One region of the Nocardiopsis nanhaiensis genome, then DNA from elsewhere that is predicted to be linked to it. Evidence: riboswitches for the same ligand, from Rfam matches in the RefSeq annotation. Region 1 holds a riboswitch; each other region holds the start of a gene.
The links. Region 1 has a riboswitch for cobalamin ahead of ACYVD1_RS01045 (ABC transporter substrate-binding protein). Riboswitches for the same ligand answer to the same signal wherever they lie in the genome.
Positions count from the first base shown of each region.

Region 1 (3,704 bases):
CCAGGAGCAGGGTCAGGCGGGCGCCTCTCACTGGGCGAGCCCGAGATCCCGAAGTCCGTCGGCCACCTGCTCGACACCCTCGACGGTCCGGATCGAGGGGTTCATGGCCTGGCCGCTGAGCAGGACGTAGCGCTCCTCCTGCACGGCGGTCAGGTTGCTGGTGGCGGGGTGGTCCGCCAGGAAGGCGATCTTCTCCTCGGCCGACTCGGCGGTTTGGGAGTCGCGCGTGAGGTCGCCGAGCACTATGGCGTCGGGGTCGCGGTCGGCGACGGTCTCCCAGTTGATCTGGGGCCACTCCTCATCGGTGTCGTCGAAGGCGTTCTCCGCGCCGATCTCCGCCGTGATGGCCCCGGGCGCGCCGCAGCAGCCGGCGAGGAAGGGGGACTCGGAGTTGGCGAACCAGTACATGAGGGAGACGTCGGAGGCGTCGAGTCCTTCGGTCGCGGTGTCCACGCGGCTCTGGAGTTCGCCGACGAGTTCGTCGCCGCGATCCTCGGCGTCGAAGAGGTGGGCGAGGTCTTCGATCTCCTCGTACACGGCGTCGAGGGTGAGCTCCTCGGACCGGGAACCGTCGCCGCCGCCTTCGTTGTCCTTGCCCCAGGCACAGTCGGACGGTGAGACGTAGGCGGGCACGCCGAGGTCTTCGAACTGGTCACGGGTGGCGACACCGCCCTGGCCGACCGTGGAGGCGAACGAGGCGCTGACGAAGTCCGGTTCGGTGTCCAGGACCCGTTCGAAGGAGGGCTGGTTCTCGGCCAGGCGCGGGATCGCATCGGCCGCCTCTTCCAGACCGTCCATGACCGGGTCGGTCCAGGTGGCGCTGCCGACGATGCGGTCCTCCAAGCCGAGGGAGAGGAGGATCTCGGTGCTGCCCTGGTTGAGGGAGACGGCCCGTTCCGGCGGCGCCTCAGCGGTGACCTCGTGGCCGCAGTTGTCGAGAGTCCGCGGGTAGCCGGCCGCATCGGCGTCGGAGGGGCCGGCCTCGGTCCCGTCGGGGGACGTGCAGGCGGCGAGCAGGAGGGAGGAGGTGAGGAAGAAGGCCGTCACCCGGAATGGGTTGCGACGGGACGTGTGGGAGAACGCGTAGCGGGTCGCGAGCTGGGACATGGGTGTGCCTCAGAGGTGTCGGGGCTCGAGCGCGGAGCCTGGTTTCTGATTCCTCGTGCACGTGCAACGGAGGTGCCAGCAGGTCTTCGGACTCGGGTTCAACCGGACGGAGCGCCTTCCCAGGCGGCGCCTCCCCGGCCCTGCGGTCGAGGGGGCCCTTCCCAGTGGCATTCGTGCTCCGCCCGTCCCCCACACCGCTGCGCGTCAGTTCCGGATTCACACCGGATTCCCTGACCACATCTGTGGTATCGACTGGCCGGGGAAGAGTACCAAGCCACCTGAACCCGGGGAGCCCCGACCCATCTGTATAAGATCTGGAACCGGCTCTCCTCGGGCACCTATTTCCCGCCGCCGGTGAAGGCGGTGGAGATCCCCAAGGCCGGGGGTAAAGGGGTGTCCTGGGCGTGCCGACCGTGGCTGACCGGATCGCCCAGACGGTGGTCGGGATGTATCTGGAGGCGAAGGTCGAACCGATCTTCCATCCGGACTCCCATGGCTACCGACCTGGGAGGTCGGCGTTGGACGCGGTCGGGGTGTGCCGTCGGTAGTGCTGGCGGGCCAACTGGGTGCTCGATCTGGACATCCGGGCGTACTTTGACACCGTTCCGTGGGACCTCGTGCTCAAAGCGGTCGCCCACCACATTGCACCGGACCAGAAATGGATCCTGCTCTATGTCGAGCGGTGGCTGCAAGCACCGCTGCGGCAGGAAGACGGGATGCTGGTCGAGCGGGATCGCGGGACCGCGCAGGGGCCGGGTATCTCACCGTTGCTCGCCAACCTGTTCATGCATTACGCGTTCGACGGCTGGCTGGTGCGGGAATTTCCCTCGGTCACCTTCGAACGGTACTGCGATGACGCGGTGGTGCACTGTCGCAGCCAGAAGCAGGCGATCTTTGTCAGGGATGCGATCGCGCGGCGGCTGAGGGGCAGCCTGGAGTTGCATCCGGACAAGACCCGCATCGTCTACTGCAAGGACGCGGACCGGCAAGGCTTGTATGAGCACACCAAGTTCACGTTCTTGGGGTATGAGTTCCGGCCGCGGCTGGCCAGGAACAAGCACGGGAAACACTTCGTGTCGTTTCTGCCGGCTGTGAGCACGGACGCGATGAAGGCCATGGGGCGGGAGATCCGGTCCTGGCACCTGGCCCGCCGCAGTGACAAGTCCCTGGACGACCTTGCGCGCATGTTCAACAGCATCGTGCAGGGGTGGGTCAACTACTACGGGCGCTTCTACAGTCCGAGTTGCTCTACTTCCTCCGCGGGCTCAACCGGCAGCTGGTCTGGTGGGCCTGTCGGAAATACAGACAACGGCTGCGCAACCGGGAACGCCGTGCGATGGGCTGGCTTGCCGAGATCGCTTGTCGGTCTCCGCGCCTGTTCGCGCACTGGCGTCTTGGTGCACGTCCTGACGGTTGGGCGATGGGAGTCGAATGCCTGGAAATCGGGCCTGTCCGGTTCGGGAAGGGGCCTTCGGAAAGGGACCTCAGCCGGAGGCGCCTCGTCGGCGGCCCACTTCACTCGGAGGGCGGGCCGTGGAAACCTACCGTGAGCGATCACTGCAAGGCGCCACGGTCCGACCCTACTGAGGGGATGAGCGCGTAGGTATTGTCCGAGCCTGGTAGGGGAGTGCGACCAGGGCACTGTGGACCACCAGCCAGACCGTCCTGTTCTTCACCGGCCCGGAGGTCGGCGGGAAGCTGGTCGTGACCGCTTGCCTCGACCAGAGCTTCGCCCTGGTCGACCCGGAGTTCCCGGTCGCGTGAGGACAGCCGAGTCGACGCCTTAATCGGCCAGGGCAAACACGCGCGCGAGGACCCCACGGCCGACCGTGGCGACGCGTTGGCCAGAGGTGCTCCCACCCGCACCCCGTCGGCGCGGAGGAGTTCTGCGACCAGGACCGAGGCTTCTCCGCACAGTCACGACCCGGGCGGACCAAAGGAGGCGGCGACCTCCTCCACGAGGGGCCGGTACACCTCACGCAGGTCCGCGGGAAAGTTGGCGAAGAGGAAGTACTCGGCCCGCTCCTCGGTCCGGAGCTTCCGCTGCTCGAGGAGCCACCGCTCGGACTCCGCACGCGCAGGGTTGGTGTGGAGTCCCTCCAAGGACCCGACGTCCCACACCTCGGACCCAGGGGAGAGGTCCTCCAAAACCAGGAACTCCCAGTCCTCGAGGCCGCCCTCAGCGTAGCCCTCCTCCCAGCGCTTCAGCCCTTCCACACCGGGCGTCGGTTCACCGTCGTGGTGGTACACGCTGAGCACCAGCGTCAGGTCCTCCACGTACGGGTCGCGCAGGGTGTATCTGACCACGGCCGCATCATTGCCCTCCAGAGCCTCATCGGTCATGTCCGTGCTCTGCCAGTCCTCCGGCACCCGGGCAGTGAAACTGTCGTTCTCCAGAGTCGTGAACCCGATCTCCTCGACCGGGGGCAGCGGGCCCGCACTGTGCGTGGGTGCCGGGGAAGTCGGCTCCTCTCCGGCCTCGACGGGGGACTCCGGCGGCGTCCACGGCCCCCTCAGGTTCCCCCAGGGGCCGGTGAACACGGCGGCGGCGACCACGGCCACTGCCAGGACCGAGCTGAGGACGGCGGTCACAGGAC
Region 1 covers NZ_BAAGZJ010000002.1:18,293-21,996, reverse strand. The annotation lists gene ACYVD1_RS01050 (FecCD family ABC transporter permease) at 1-31, opposite strand, end outside; gene ACYVD1_RS01045 (ABC transporter substrate-binding protein) at 28-1,107, opposite strand; cobalamin riboswitch at 1,168-1,379, opposite strand; gene ACYVD1_RS01040 (hypothetical protein) at 1,512-1,655, shown strand; gene ACYVD1_RS01035 (reverse transcriptase domain-containing protein) at 1,674-2,657, shown strand; gene ACYVD1_RS01030 (protein kinase domain-containing protein) at 3,025-3,704, opposite strand, start outside.

Region 2 (3,704 bases), on a different contig from region 1:
GCTCCTGACCACCACCACGTTCGTGCAAGTGGAAGAAGGCGTCCTCTCGGTCCGGGCGCACGAGCAGGAGGGGACGGAGGACGAGGCCCGGTACGCACCTGAGACGGACTGCCGACAGGTCGGTGCCCCGGTCCTCGCGGGCCCCAGGATCCTGGTCGCCGAGGAGTGCACGCCGGACCCCGAGGACCGGGAGGGCGACGACGACCGGGAGCACGAAGTGCGGCTCCTGCACGAGGACGGCAGACCGTACGGCGGCCACGACGTACCCGGCCCGGTGGAGGAGGTGGCGGCGGCCCCGGACGGCTGGGCCACGGTGGTCCGCTACGGCGGCGACGATCCCGGCGTGCTGGCCTTCCAGAGCAGGGACGGCGACGTGATCGCCGAGGACCTGCCCGCCGGTACGGTCCCCCTCCGGGGAGAACGGTTGCTGTACACCGAGCCCGAAGGGACCGACGACGCCGACCGGGTCGAGTACCGCCTGGCGCAACCGCAGGTCGCTGTGCCCAGGGGGGAGGTCGCCGATCCCGAAGTACTGGAGAGCCTCGTGTTCACCGACGAGCGCCCCGACCCGGACAGCGTCACGGCGGGCTCCGAAGTGTTCGCGGCGGTCCACGCGGGTGACGAGGAGCCGACCGCCCTGCTCGTTGCCGAGTGGGGATCCGGCCCCGTCACGATCCCGCTCGACACGGCAGCCGAGGGCCTGTCCCCGGACGGGTCCCCCTTCGGTGTGGCGCTTGCCCCGGACACGGTCGTGGTCTCCGGCCTCTCCGCCGGTGACCGTGCCCACATCGTCGGTGTGGGCACGGTCCCAGGGGCTGACCTGGTTCGGACCGCCCCCGGAATGCGGTAAGGTTTTACCTGTTGGCGGGGCCGGAAACGGTCGTCGCGCAGCGGACGGGACGTAGCGCAGTTTGGTAGCGCACTTGACTGGGGGTCAAGGGGTCGTGGGTTCAAATCCCGCCGTCCCGACAGAGGAATAGCAGGTCATTGAGGGGCTCGTCTTCAGGCGGGCCCCTTTCTGCGTCTTCGGCGTGGTGGAAGCGGGGTTGAACCGGCGCCGGTGGGCGTTGAGCGCGGGTGCAGCAAGGGAGCACCCCCCGAAAATGTGTACCCGTGCTGGTGATAAAGTCCACGCCGTCGTGGTGTTCGGGAAGCCGGTGTAAGACCGGTGCGGCCCTCGCCACTGTGATCGGGAAGGTCATGCGCTCCCGCGAGCGGGGTCACTGGACCACAGGGTGGTCTGGGAAGACGCCGCGTGACTGTTCGACCCGTCAGCCAGGAGACCGGCCACGGCGTGTCCGATCCATCCACGAGGTGTGGAAAGGCGGCCCTGGCCTTGTTTGCCGTGCCTTCTGTCCGTCCCCCTTCTGTCCGCCCCCCTATCGTGCGAGGCACCGGTCATCGGTTTCCCCGCCGTGCGCCCGCGGTACTGTCCGCCGCGGCACTTCTGTTGGCTGGCTGCGCAAGCGCCGAATCCGACTCCTCGTCCGCGGCCTCCGACGGCATCGGCGTCGAGAACTGCGGCATGGAAGTCGAGTTCGACGCCCCGCCGGAGCGCATCTTCGCCATGAACCTGACCTCGATCGAGAACCTGATCGAGCTGGGCGTCGAGGACCGCATCGTCGGCGCCGTCGGCGACCTGGACCGCATGCGCGAGGACTTGCAGCCCCAGGCCGAGGACATCGACGTCCTCGATCCCGGCGGGGAAGACTACCCGAGCTCCGAAGCGATCCTGGAGACCGAACCGGACTTCATCTACTCGGTCTATCCGAGCGCGTTCCGGGAGGACGGAGGGGTCGCCAGCCGCGAGGAACTGCACGACCTCGGCGTCCAGAGCTACCTCTCGCCCGGTCGTTGCCCCGACCGCGACGACGAGCAGCCGCTGGAGTTCGACGAGATCTGGACGGAACTGCGCGAGGTCGGCACGCTGCTCGGCGCCGAGGAACGAGCCGAAGAGATCGCCGCCGAACAGGAAGAGACCCTCACCGCGGTCCGCGCCGACCTGCCGGACGATGTCGGGGACCTCGATGTCTTCTGGTGGGACATGGGCACCGGCGACGGCCCGACCGCCGGCGGCTGTTGCGGCGCCCCCGGCATGATCCTGCGCGAACTCGGCGTGAACAATGCCTTCGACGACCTTCCCGACCACTGGTCCAGTACCAGCTGGGAGCAGGTCGTCGAGCGGGACCCCGACCTCGTCGTCGTCGCCGACTTCGGCGGGGACGACGTCGACGACAAGCTCTCCTTCGTCGAGGACGACTCGACCCTGCGTGAGCTGCGGGCGTTCCGTGAGGACGCGGTCGTCGTGCTGCCGTTCTCGCAGACCACCCCGGGGCTGCAGAACGTCACCGCCATCGAGGAGATCGGCGCGTACCTCGCCGACGGTACCGTCCAGTGAGACTCGCCCCCCGCCAAAAGACCCAGCGGTCCACGGCCGCGCCACCCGGTAGAGGCCGGTCGCTGGGCGTCATGTTCCCGGTCGCCTTCGTACTGCTGACGGTGTCGATCGGCGTCTCGGCCACCATCGGACAGAGCGACCTGTCGGTCCGCGAGGTGTGGACCGTCGCGACCGACCGGCTCGGCCTGGCCTGGTTGCGTATCGACATGCTCGGGCTGTACGGCGTCGACGGCGTCACCGACCTTCGCGCGAACCTCGTGTGGGAGATGCGTCTGCCGCGCGTGCTCGCGGCGGCGCTGGTCGGCGGCGGCCTCGCGATCGTCGGTGCCGTGATGCAGACCCTGACGCGCAACCCGATGGCCGACCCCTACCTGCTCGGTATCTCCTCGGGCGCGTCACTCGGGGCGGTCGCGGTGATCGTCGCCGGACTGAGCATCGGTAGCCTCGGCGTGGCCGGCGGCGCGTTCGTCGGCGCGCTGGGCGCGTTCACGCTCGTGTTGGCCCTCGGGCAGCGGTCCGGTCGGCTCACGCCCACGCGCATGATCCTCGCCGGGGTCGCCGTGGGGGCCTTCGCCTCCGCTGTGACCTCCTTCCTGATCATCTGGGTCGCCGACCCGCACGCCACCCAGGAAGCGCAGTTCTGGCTGTCGGGGTCGTTGGCCGCGGCGCGGCTGCCGACCGTGTACACCATGGCGCTGGCCGTGCTGATCGGGCTGCTGGTCTTCGGTGTCGCTGCCCGGCAGTTGAACGCGTTCGCGTTCGGCGAGGACACCGCCACCAGCCTCGGCATCAACGTCCAGCGGAGCCGGTGGGTGCTGTTGGTCGTATGCGCCCTCGTGACCGGCGTGCTGGTGGCCGGCTCCGGGACCATTGGGTTCGTGGGGCTGCTGATCCCGCACGCTGTGCGGGCGCTGGTCGGCCCGGACCACCGGCTGGTACTGCCGCTCTCGGCCCTCGTCGGCGCTACGTTCCTCATCTGGGTCGACGTTGTCGCCCGTGTCGCGTTCGATCCGAGGGAACTGCCTGTCGGCATCATGACCGCGATGCTGGGCGTACCGGTGTTCCTGTGGATTCTGAGACGCAAGGTAGATCGCTGATGACCCACCTCGCTTACGGCGAATCGCTCACGGCCGCCGACGTTTCCTGGTCGGTCGACGGCAAGCACATTCTCGCGGATGTCGACGTGGAGGTCCCCACCGGGAGTTTCACCGGACTCCTCGGTCCGAACGGGTCGGGCAAGTCGACCCTGTTGCGCGGGCTCGCGCGACTGGGGGAGCTCGACGAAGGTGTCATCCACATCGGCTCC
Region 2 covers NZ_BAAGZJ010000003.1:155,326-159,029, reverse strand. The annotation lists gene ACYVD1_RS02575 (hypothetical protein) at 1-850, shown strand, start outside; tRNA gene ACYVD1_RS02570 (tRNA-Pro) at 896-969, shown strand; cobalamin riboswitch at 1,124-1,306, shown strand; gene ACYVD1_RS02565 (ABC transporter substrate-binding protein) at 1,451-2,398, shown strand; gene ACYVD1_RS02560 (FecCD family ABC transporter permease) at 2,470-3,495, shown strand; gene ACYVD1_RS02555 (ABC transporter ATP-binding protein) at 3,495-3,704, shown strand, end outside.
Region 2: another riboswitch for cobalamin. It lies ahead of ACYVD1_RS02565 (ABC transporter substrate-binding protein); the one in region 1 lies ahead of ACYVD1_RS01045 (ABC transporter substrate-binding protein).

Region 3 (3,704 bases), on a different contig from region 1:
CTCGTCCACGGAGAACTCGTGCACACCCGTGGTCGCGGCCTCGCGCACGCGCAGCCCCAGTTCGGACAGGAGGGCGTCGGCCTCGTCACGGTCGATCACGGCGTGGATCCGGCCCTCGTCGGCTGGGGCGACCTGTCCGGCGTCGAACTCCACCACCAGGTCACCGTCAGGGTTGAAGCCCACCGAGTCGTAGAGGGCGCTGATCGGGTGCAGGGCGGAGGACTCGGCGGGGCCGTCCGCCAGGGCCTCGCGCACCTGTTCGTTGAGCTCGTCCAGTTCCTCCTGTCCGGCGAGCAGGTGGGTGGAACCGTGGACCATGCCCGTCTCGGTCTCGTACCAGAAGGTGCTGTTGCCCTCGCGGGTCTCCTCGGAGTCGGTCTCCTCGGTGGTGATCCGAACACCGAGGATCCCCTCTTCTGCCGCGGTCAGGCCCCATTCGCCCATGAACGAACTCGCGCCCGGGTTGGCGGCGTCGAAGGCGTGCACCTGGGCGGTCAGGGTGCGGTCCAGGAAGTCGGTCAGCGGCGTGGCGTTCGGGATCACGGGGTAGGCGACGCTGACGTCGCTGTCGCCCTCGTAGTCGATCTCGGTCTCGTCGATGCCGGAGACGGCGTCGGCGTCCACGGTCGTGAGTTCGTCCGGTTCACCGGTGGCCGGGAGGCGTTCCTCCTCGGCCTCGGGCGGGTTGGCCGTGTTCTGGGCACTGCCCGGTTCCACGAGGGGGCCCGAGGACCGGGTCGCCAACAACACCAGCCCCAGTAGGACGACCATGGCGACCACGACCGTCAGAATGGGGCGGTCGGGGGCCATGGTCGGGCGGTCCTGCTGATTCACCTGTGTTTCTCCACGTTCATCGTCAGACGAACGTTCGCGGGGGAGGCGGGGGCGCGCTCTCCCACGTAACGCTGATGTCGGGTGTGATGCCGGGCACACGGCGGGGGTTTCGCGTCGCGGCTCCGGATTCGGCTCATGGCCGGGGGCGGCCACGCCGGGTACAAGGGCGGAGGGGGCTCTCCCTATACTTGCAGTCGTGGAAGGTACACGCTCCATACTTTTCGCCCCGGAGCCCTCCGGGGCGGGTGGTGCGTGTCGAGAGAGGGAACCCGGTGCGAATCCGGGACTGCCCCGCAGCGGTGAGTGGGAACGACCGTCGCCATAAGCACTGGTGAACCGACCGGAACAGTCGGAAAACCGGGAAGCGGTGACTGCTAGGAAACCCGGCTCTACAGCCGGAAACGCCCACGAGTCCGAAGACCTGCCTCCACCCGGCGGCGCACCCGTGCCGCCGGTGGTCCCGTGCCCCGAGGGAGGGCCGAGGACGGAGACGACCGTGCGCGCATGACGCGCGCGTTTCGGTGTGTCCGCGTCCTCGCTCACCTCGCGACCGGGATCTGGCTTTCGACGAGGGAGAGAAGCTACATGGACAAGAACTCGGCGGCCTCCCAGCCGTCCGTTCGTTCTACGGTGCACGGTTACCCGCGCATCGGTCCCGACCGCGAACTCAAGCGCGCCAGCGAGTCCTACTGGAAGGGCGGCACCACCGCCCAGGAGCTCGACGCTGTCGCCGCCGGCCTCCGCAAGGGCGTCTACGCCCAGCTGCGCGAGGCGGGCGTGGACGACATCCCCTCCAACACGTTCTCCTACTACGACCACGTGCTGGACACGGCGGTCCTGTTCGACCTCGTGCCGTCCCGCTTCACCTCCCCGGCCCAGGCCGAGGACCGGGACGAGCAACTGCGCCGCTACTTCGCCCTCGCCCGTGGTGAGCAGGGGGCCCCTCCGCTGGAGATGACCAAGTGGTTCGACACCAACTACCACTACCTCGTCCCCGAACTCTCCCCGAGCACCAGGCCGCGCCTGGTCGGTGACAAGCCCGTCGCCGAATTCCGCGAAGCCTCCGGGGCCGGCTTCCAGACCCGCCCCGTGCTGGTCGGTCCGCTGACCTTCCTGCTGCTGTCCAAGGCCGCCGACGACGCCCCCGAGGGCTGGGAGCCCATCGAGCTGCTCGACCAGCTCCTGGACGCCTACACCAAGCTCCTGGGCGACCTGAAGGCGGCGGGCGCCACCGAGGTCCAGCTCGACGAGCCGATCCTGGCCACCGACGAGGGCCGTGCCGCCGTCGGCCACCTGGAGCGCGTCTACCAGCGCCTGGGTGCCCTCACCGAGCGCCCCTCGCTGCTGGTCTCCGCCTACTTCGGCTCCATCGGCTCCGCCGCCCTGCGCGTGCTCAAGGAGTCGCCGGTGGATGCGGTCGGCCTGGACCTGGTCACCGACGGCGAAGGAGTCGCGGACCTCACCGCGGTCTCCGGTCTGGGGGCCACCCGCCTGGTCGCGGGTGTCGTGGACGGCCGCAACGTCTGGCGCGCCGACCTGCCCGCCACCGCCGCCGAACTCGGCACCCTGCTGGGCTTCAGCGACGAGCTCACGGTGAGCACCTCCTGCTCTCTGCTCCATGTCCCCATCGACCTGGACGCCGAGACCGAACTCGCGCCCGAGCTGCGCGAGGCCCTGGCCTTCGCCAAGCAGAAGGCCAAGGAGGTGGCCCTCCTGGGCCGCGTGCTCTCCGAGGGCGGCGACGCCGAACTCGGGGCGTCCGAGCCCCGGACCCCGGCCTTCACCGACGCCCGGGTGCGCGCCCGTCTGGACGCCCTGGGCAAGGACGCCTACGAGCGTCCCGAGAACCGCGGGGCGCCCAGCGAGGTCACGCTCACCACGACCACCATCGGTTCCTTCCCACAGGTCCCGGAGTTGCGCCGGGCCCGTGCCGCGCACCGCCGCGGCGAGCTGGCCACGGAGGAGTACCACCAGGTCCTCCGTTCGGAGATCGACCGCGTCATCGCGCTCCAGGAGGACATCGGCCTGGACGTCCTCGTCCACGGTGAGCCCGAGCGCAACGACATGGTCCAGTACTTCGCGGAGCAGCTGGAGGGCTACGCCACCACGCTGAACGGCTGGGTGCAGTCCTACGGTTCGCGCTGCGTGCGTCCGCCGATCCTGTTCGGTGACGTCTCGCGCCCTGAGCCGATGACGGTCGAGTGGATCACCTACGCCCAGTCGCGCACCGACAAACCGGTCAAGGGCATGCTGACCGGTCCGGTCACCATGCTCGCCTGGTCGTTCGTCCGCACCGACCAGCCGCTCGGGGAGACCGCCCGCCAGGTCGGTCTGGCCCTGCGTGACGAGGTCGCCGACCTGGAGCGCGCGGGTATCCGCCACATCCAGGTGGATGAGGCCGCCCTGCGCGAGCTCCTGCCGCTGCGCGACGAGCAGCGGCAGGCGTACCTCGACTGGGCGGTCAACTCCTTCCGACTGGCCACTTCGGGGGTCGCGGGAAGCACAACCATCCACACGCACATGTGCTACTCGGAGTTCAACCAGATCGTCGGCGGTATCGAGGCGCTCGACGCCGACGTCACCAGCGTCGAAGCGGCCCGTTCACGGATGGAGCTGGTCGAGGAGCTGGGGCGGCGCGGCTACAAGCGCGGAATCGGCCCGGGCGTCTACGACATCCACTCGCCTCGGGTGCCCTCGGTGGACGAGATCGAGGGTTCACTGCGCCTGGCGGCGGCGCACGTCGATGCCGGGAACCTGTGGGCCAACCCGGACTGCGGTCTGAAGACGCGCGGTTACGCCGAGACCGAGCAGGCCCTGCGCAACATGGTCGAGGCGGTCCGCCGCGTGCGAGCTGACCTCTAGGGCGCCTT
Region 3 covers NZ_BAAGZJ010000039.1:10,773-14,476, forward strand. The annotation lists gene ACYVD1_RS19080 (polysaccharide deacetylase family protein) at 1-810, opposite strand, end outside; cobalamin riboswitch at 1,079-1,263, shown strand; gene metE (5-methyltetrahydropteroyltriglutamate--homocysteine S-methyltransferase) at 1,420-3,696, shown strand.
Region 3: another riboswitch for cobalamin. It lies ahead of metE (5-methyltetrahydropteroyltriglutamate--homocysteine S-methyltransferase); the one in region 1 lies ahead of ACYVD1_RS01045 (ABC transporter substrate-binding protein).

Region 4 (3,704 bases), on a different contig from region 1:
CATGTCCGGGGTGACGCGGTCGAAGAGGGAGGCTCCGGTGAAGAAACCGTCCTCGTGGCCCGCGACCTTGTGGCCGCGGCCGTCGACCACCAGTTCGGCGCCCTCCTCGACGCCCAGCCCCACATAGGAGTCGACCTTCTCCAGGGCTCCCTTGGACACGAGCGGGCCGAAGTCGGCGCCGGGGTCGTCGGAGGTGCCGACCGTCAGGCCGGAGATGCGCTCGGTGAGCTTGGCGACTAAGGCGTCCGCGGTCTTCTCACCCACGGGAACCGCGACGGAGATGGCCATGCAGCGTTCTCCAGCCGAACCGTATCCGGCGCCGATGAGGGCGTCGGCGACCTGGTCGAGGTCCGCGTCGGGCATGACGACCATGTGGTTCTTGGCCCCGCCGAAGCACTGGGCGCGCTTGCCGTGCGCGGTGGCGGTGGAGTAGACGTGCTCGGCGATCGGAGTGGAGCCCACGAAGCCCACCGCGGCCACGCGGGGGTCGGTGAGCAGGGTGTCCACGGTCTCCTTACCGCCGTTGACGACGTTGAGCACGCCCGGGGGCAGTCCGGCCTCCAGGAACAGTTCGGCCAGCCGGAGCGGCACCGAGGGGTCGCGTTCGGAGGGCTTGAGGATGAAGGCGTTCCCGCAGGCCAGCGCGGGCGCGGCCTTCCAGAGCGGAATCATCGCCGGGAAGTTGAACGGGGTGATGCCCGCGACCACACCGAGGGGCTGGCGCAGGGAGTGCACGTCGATCCCGGCGCCCGCGTTGTCGGAGAACTCGCCCTTGGCCAGGTGCGGGATACCGGCGGCGAACTCGACCACCTCCAGCCCCCGCTGGAGATCGCCGTGCGCGTCGGCGACGGTCTTGCCGTGCTCGGCGGACAGCGCCCGAGCGATGGACTCCCGCTCCGGCTCGACCAGCTGCAGGAAGCGCAGCAGGACCCGGGCCCTGCGCTGGGGGCTCCAGGAGCCCCAGTCGATCTGCGCTGCCTCGGCGTCGGCGATGACCTGTTCGGTCTCCGCCCGGTCCGCCAGGGGGACGCGCGCCTGCACCCGGCCGGTGTTGGGGTCGTAGACGTCGCCGAAGCGACCGGACCGGCCCGGGACGTTCTTGCCATGCACGAAATGCGTCAGCTCGCTGACCATGCGTGTTCACTCCATCCTCGTGGATCACACGAATTCCCTGGCCGCGAGCGGTGGCCTGACTCCCGGTGTTGTCCCCGGTCACAGTGGCGGGACCGTGCTGGATTCGCACCAGCTTCCCCGCTCCGCGGCCACCTCACCATATAGTTGGACGTCCTACTAAATCTAGGCCCGGGACGCCTTGGATCACGCGCGACCGCGGAGCCGAAGGCCAAGGACACTGCGGAGGACAGCGCCAGCTGCGACACCGCAGCGAACGGACATACCCGACCCTTTGCCGGAGGGGCGACACCCCCAGTAGGCTCTGCGACTTGTGACCGCCAAGGAGCCGCCCCGCGCAACCGACCATGTCCTCGCCCTGACCCCCGAGTGGCGAACCGTCGACACCACACTGCGTGTACTCCTGGTGATCCACAGCGTCACCGCCGCCACCCGCATCGCCGACATCCTCCCGGCGCTCCACGACCCCCGCGTCCAGCTCTACTGCGCCCAGACCAGCGGTGCCGTCTTCGCCAACGGCGTCCAGGAGTACATCCGGGAGAACGGTGTCCGCCACCTCCCCTGGGACCAGGCACGGGAAATGGAATTCGACCTCGTCGTCACCGCCAGCCTCGGCGATAATCTGCACGAGATAAATTCCCCGATCCTGAGAATTCCCCACGGCAACGGATATAATAAGAGGTGGAAGCAGGAAGCAGGAAGCAGGAAGCAGGAAGCAGGAAGCAGGAAGCAGGAAGCAGGAAGCAGGAAGCAGGAAGCAGGAAGTCTTCGGACTCTCCGACGGGACCCTCAAGCACGAAGGGCGCCTGGTTCCCTCCGCCATCGCGCTCTCACACACCGAACAGTTCGACCGGCTCCGCGAAGGCTGCCCCGACGCGCTCCCCCTCGCCTTTCTCGCTGGCGACCCCTGCTACGACCGGCTACTCGCCAGCGCGCCGAGGCGGCTCAACTACCGCGACGATCTCGGCCTGCGCCCCGGACAGAAACTCATCACCGTCAATTCCACCTGGAAGACCGATTCCCTTTTCGGGTCCCACCCCTCGCTCGTACCACGGCTCCTCTCCCGACTCCCGTACGATGAATACCGCCTCGCGCTCGTCCTGCACCCCAATGTCTGGTCCTCGCACAGTGAGCGCCAGATCGAGGCGTGGTTCGACGAAACCCTCCGCTCCGGCCTCCTCCTGATCCCGCCCGACGAGGGCTGGCGCGCCGCCGTCACCGCCGCCGACCTCGTCCTCTCCGACCACGGCTCCGTCAGCGTCTACGCCGCCGCCCTCGGTCGCCCGGTCCTGCTCTCCCCCGGCGGCCGCGACTCCGTCGACCCCGACTCCGCGCTCGGCCGCCTCTACGAAGCAGCCCAGCCCCTCGACCCCCACGCACCGTTCCCGCCCCAGTTCCACCAGGCGGAGAAGCTCCGCGACCACACGCACGAGACCGCCCGATCCTGGATCAGCTCCGCGCCCGAGCAGTCGCTCGACCTCATCCGCGCCGAGGCCTACCGGATCATGGGAGTCGATCCGCCCGCGCGCGCCCCCGCGCTCCTCGCCGTGCCGCCGCCGAGGGTCCGGAGCCTCGGGACCGCCTCCCTGTGGGTCGCCGTCACCCCGGTGGAGGACTCCCTCGCCGTCCACAGGGTTCCCGCCGCCGCGAACCCCGACGGCCCGGGGATCCTGGTCGTGTCCGACGCCGAACTCGACCACCGCCTCGCCGGGGCCGCCGACGCCTTCACCGTCGCGGAGGGGAACCTCCCCGCCGACGAGGAACTGTGGTCCGACACCGTGTTCGCCCACAGGCCCGGCGCGAGGCTCACCGTCGTGCACTCCCCCGAGGGCGCCCGCCTGCGTACCCGTGAAGGAGCGCTCTTCCGGCTCCGCTTCGAAAGCTCCCTCGACGACGACCACCTGGCCGTGTGCATCCTCGCCGAACGCCTCATCACGGCTGACCACCCTCCCACCCCGGCGGCGCTCGCGGCCCGCAGCCCGCTGAGGATCCGGATCTCCCTGGAGCGCACACTCACCGTCCCCTTCGAGGTCTACACCCACTGATTTCCGGATTCCACCGACATCACGCGACCACGCTCAGTAGCTTCATGCCATGCCCGGATTCGACCACGAACTTCAGGTACGGCTGCTCCAGAACAGGCCGTCCCTGGTGCCCTTCATGCTCAGCGACACGCTTGGCTTCCCTGTGCCCGACTTCGCCCGTGCGGAGCTCGGCTGCGGTGACCACACCAAGCTCAAGCCCAAGCCGTTCAAGTCAGACAACGTGGTCGTTCTCTACGACGACGACGGCGGAAAGCTACTGGCCATCATCTCGGAGGTCCAACAGGACAAGGACCATGACAAGCCCTACACCTGGCCTCTTTACCTCGCCACTGTCAGGGAGCAACTACGTTGCCCCGTTCGATTGATGGTGGTCTGTCCGGACAGCGACACCGAGCAGTGGGCACGCACTCCCATCGAGATGGAGAACGGAGGTGCCGTTCTCAGGCCAGCGGTCCTAGGACCGAGTAACACCCCCTACATCGACGACATCGAACGGGCGAGGGCCCTTCCGGAGCTTGCCGTGCTGTC
Region 4 covers NZ_BAAGZJ010000033.1:10,404-14,107, reverse strand. The annotation lists gene ACYVD1_RS17150 (CoA-acylating methylmalonate-semialdehyde dehydrogenase) at 1-1,134, opposite strand, end outside; adenosylcobalamin (AdoCbl) riboswitch at 1,133-1,279, opposite strand; gene ACYVD1_RS17145 (hypothetical protein) at 2,052-2,561, opposite strand; gene ACYVD1_RS17140 (hypothetical protein) at 2,637-3,176, shown strand; gene ACYVD1_RS17135 (hypothetical protein) at 3,226-3,704, shown strand, end outside.
Region 4: another riboswitch for cobalamin. It lies ahead of ACYVD1_RS17150 (CoA-acylating methylmalonate-semialdehyde dehydrogenase); the one in region 1 lies ahead of ACYVD1_RS01045 (ABC transporter substrate-binding protein).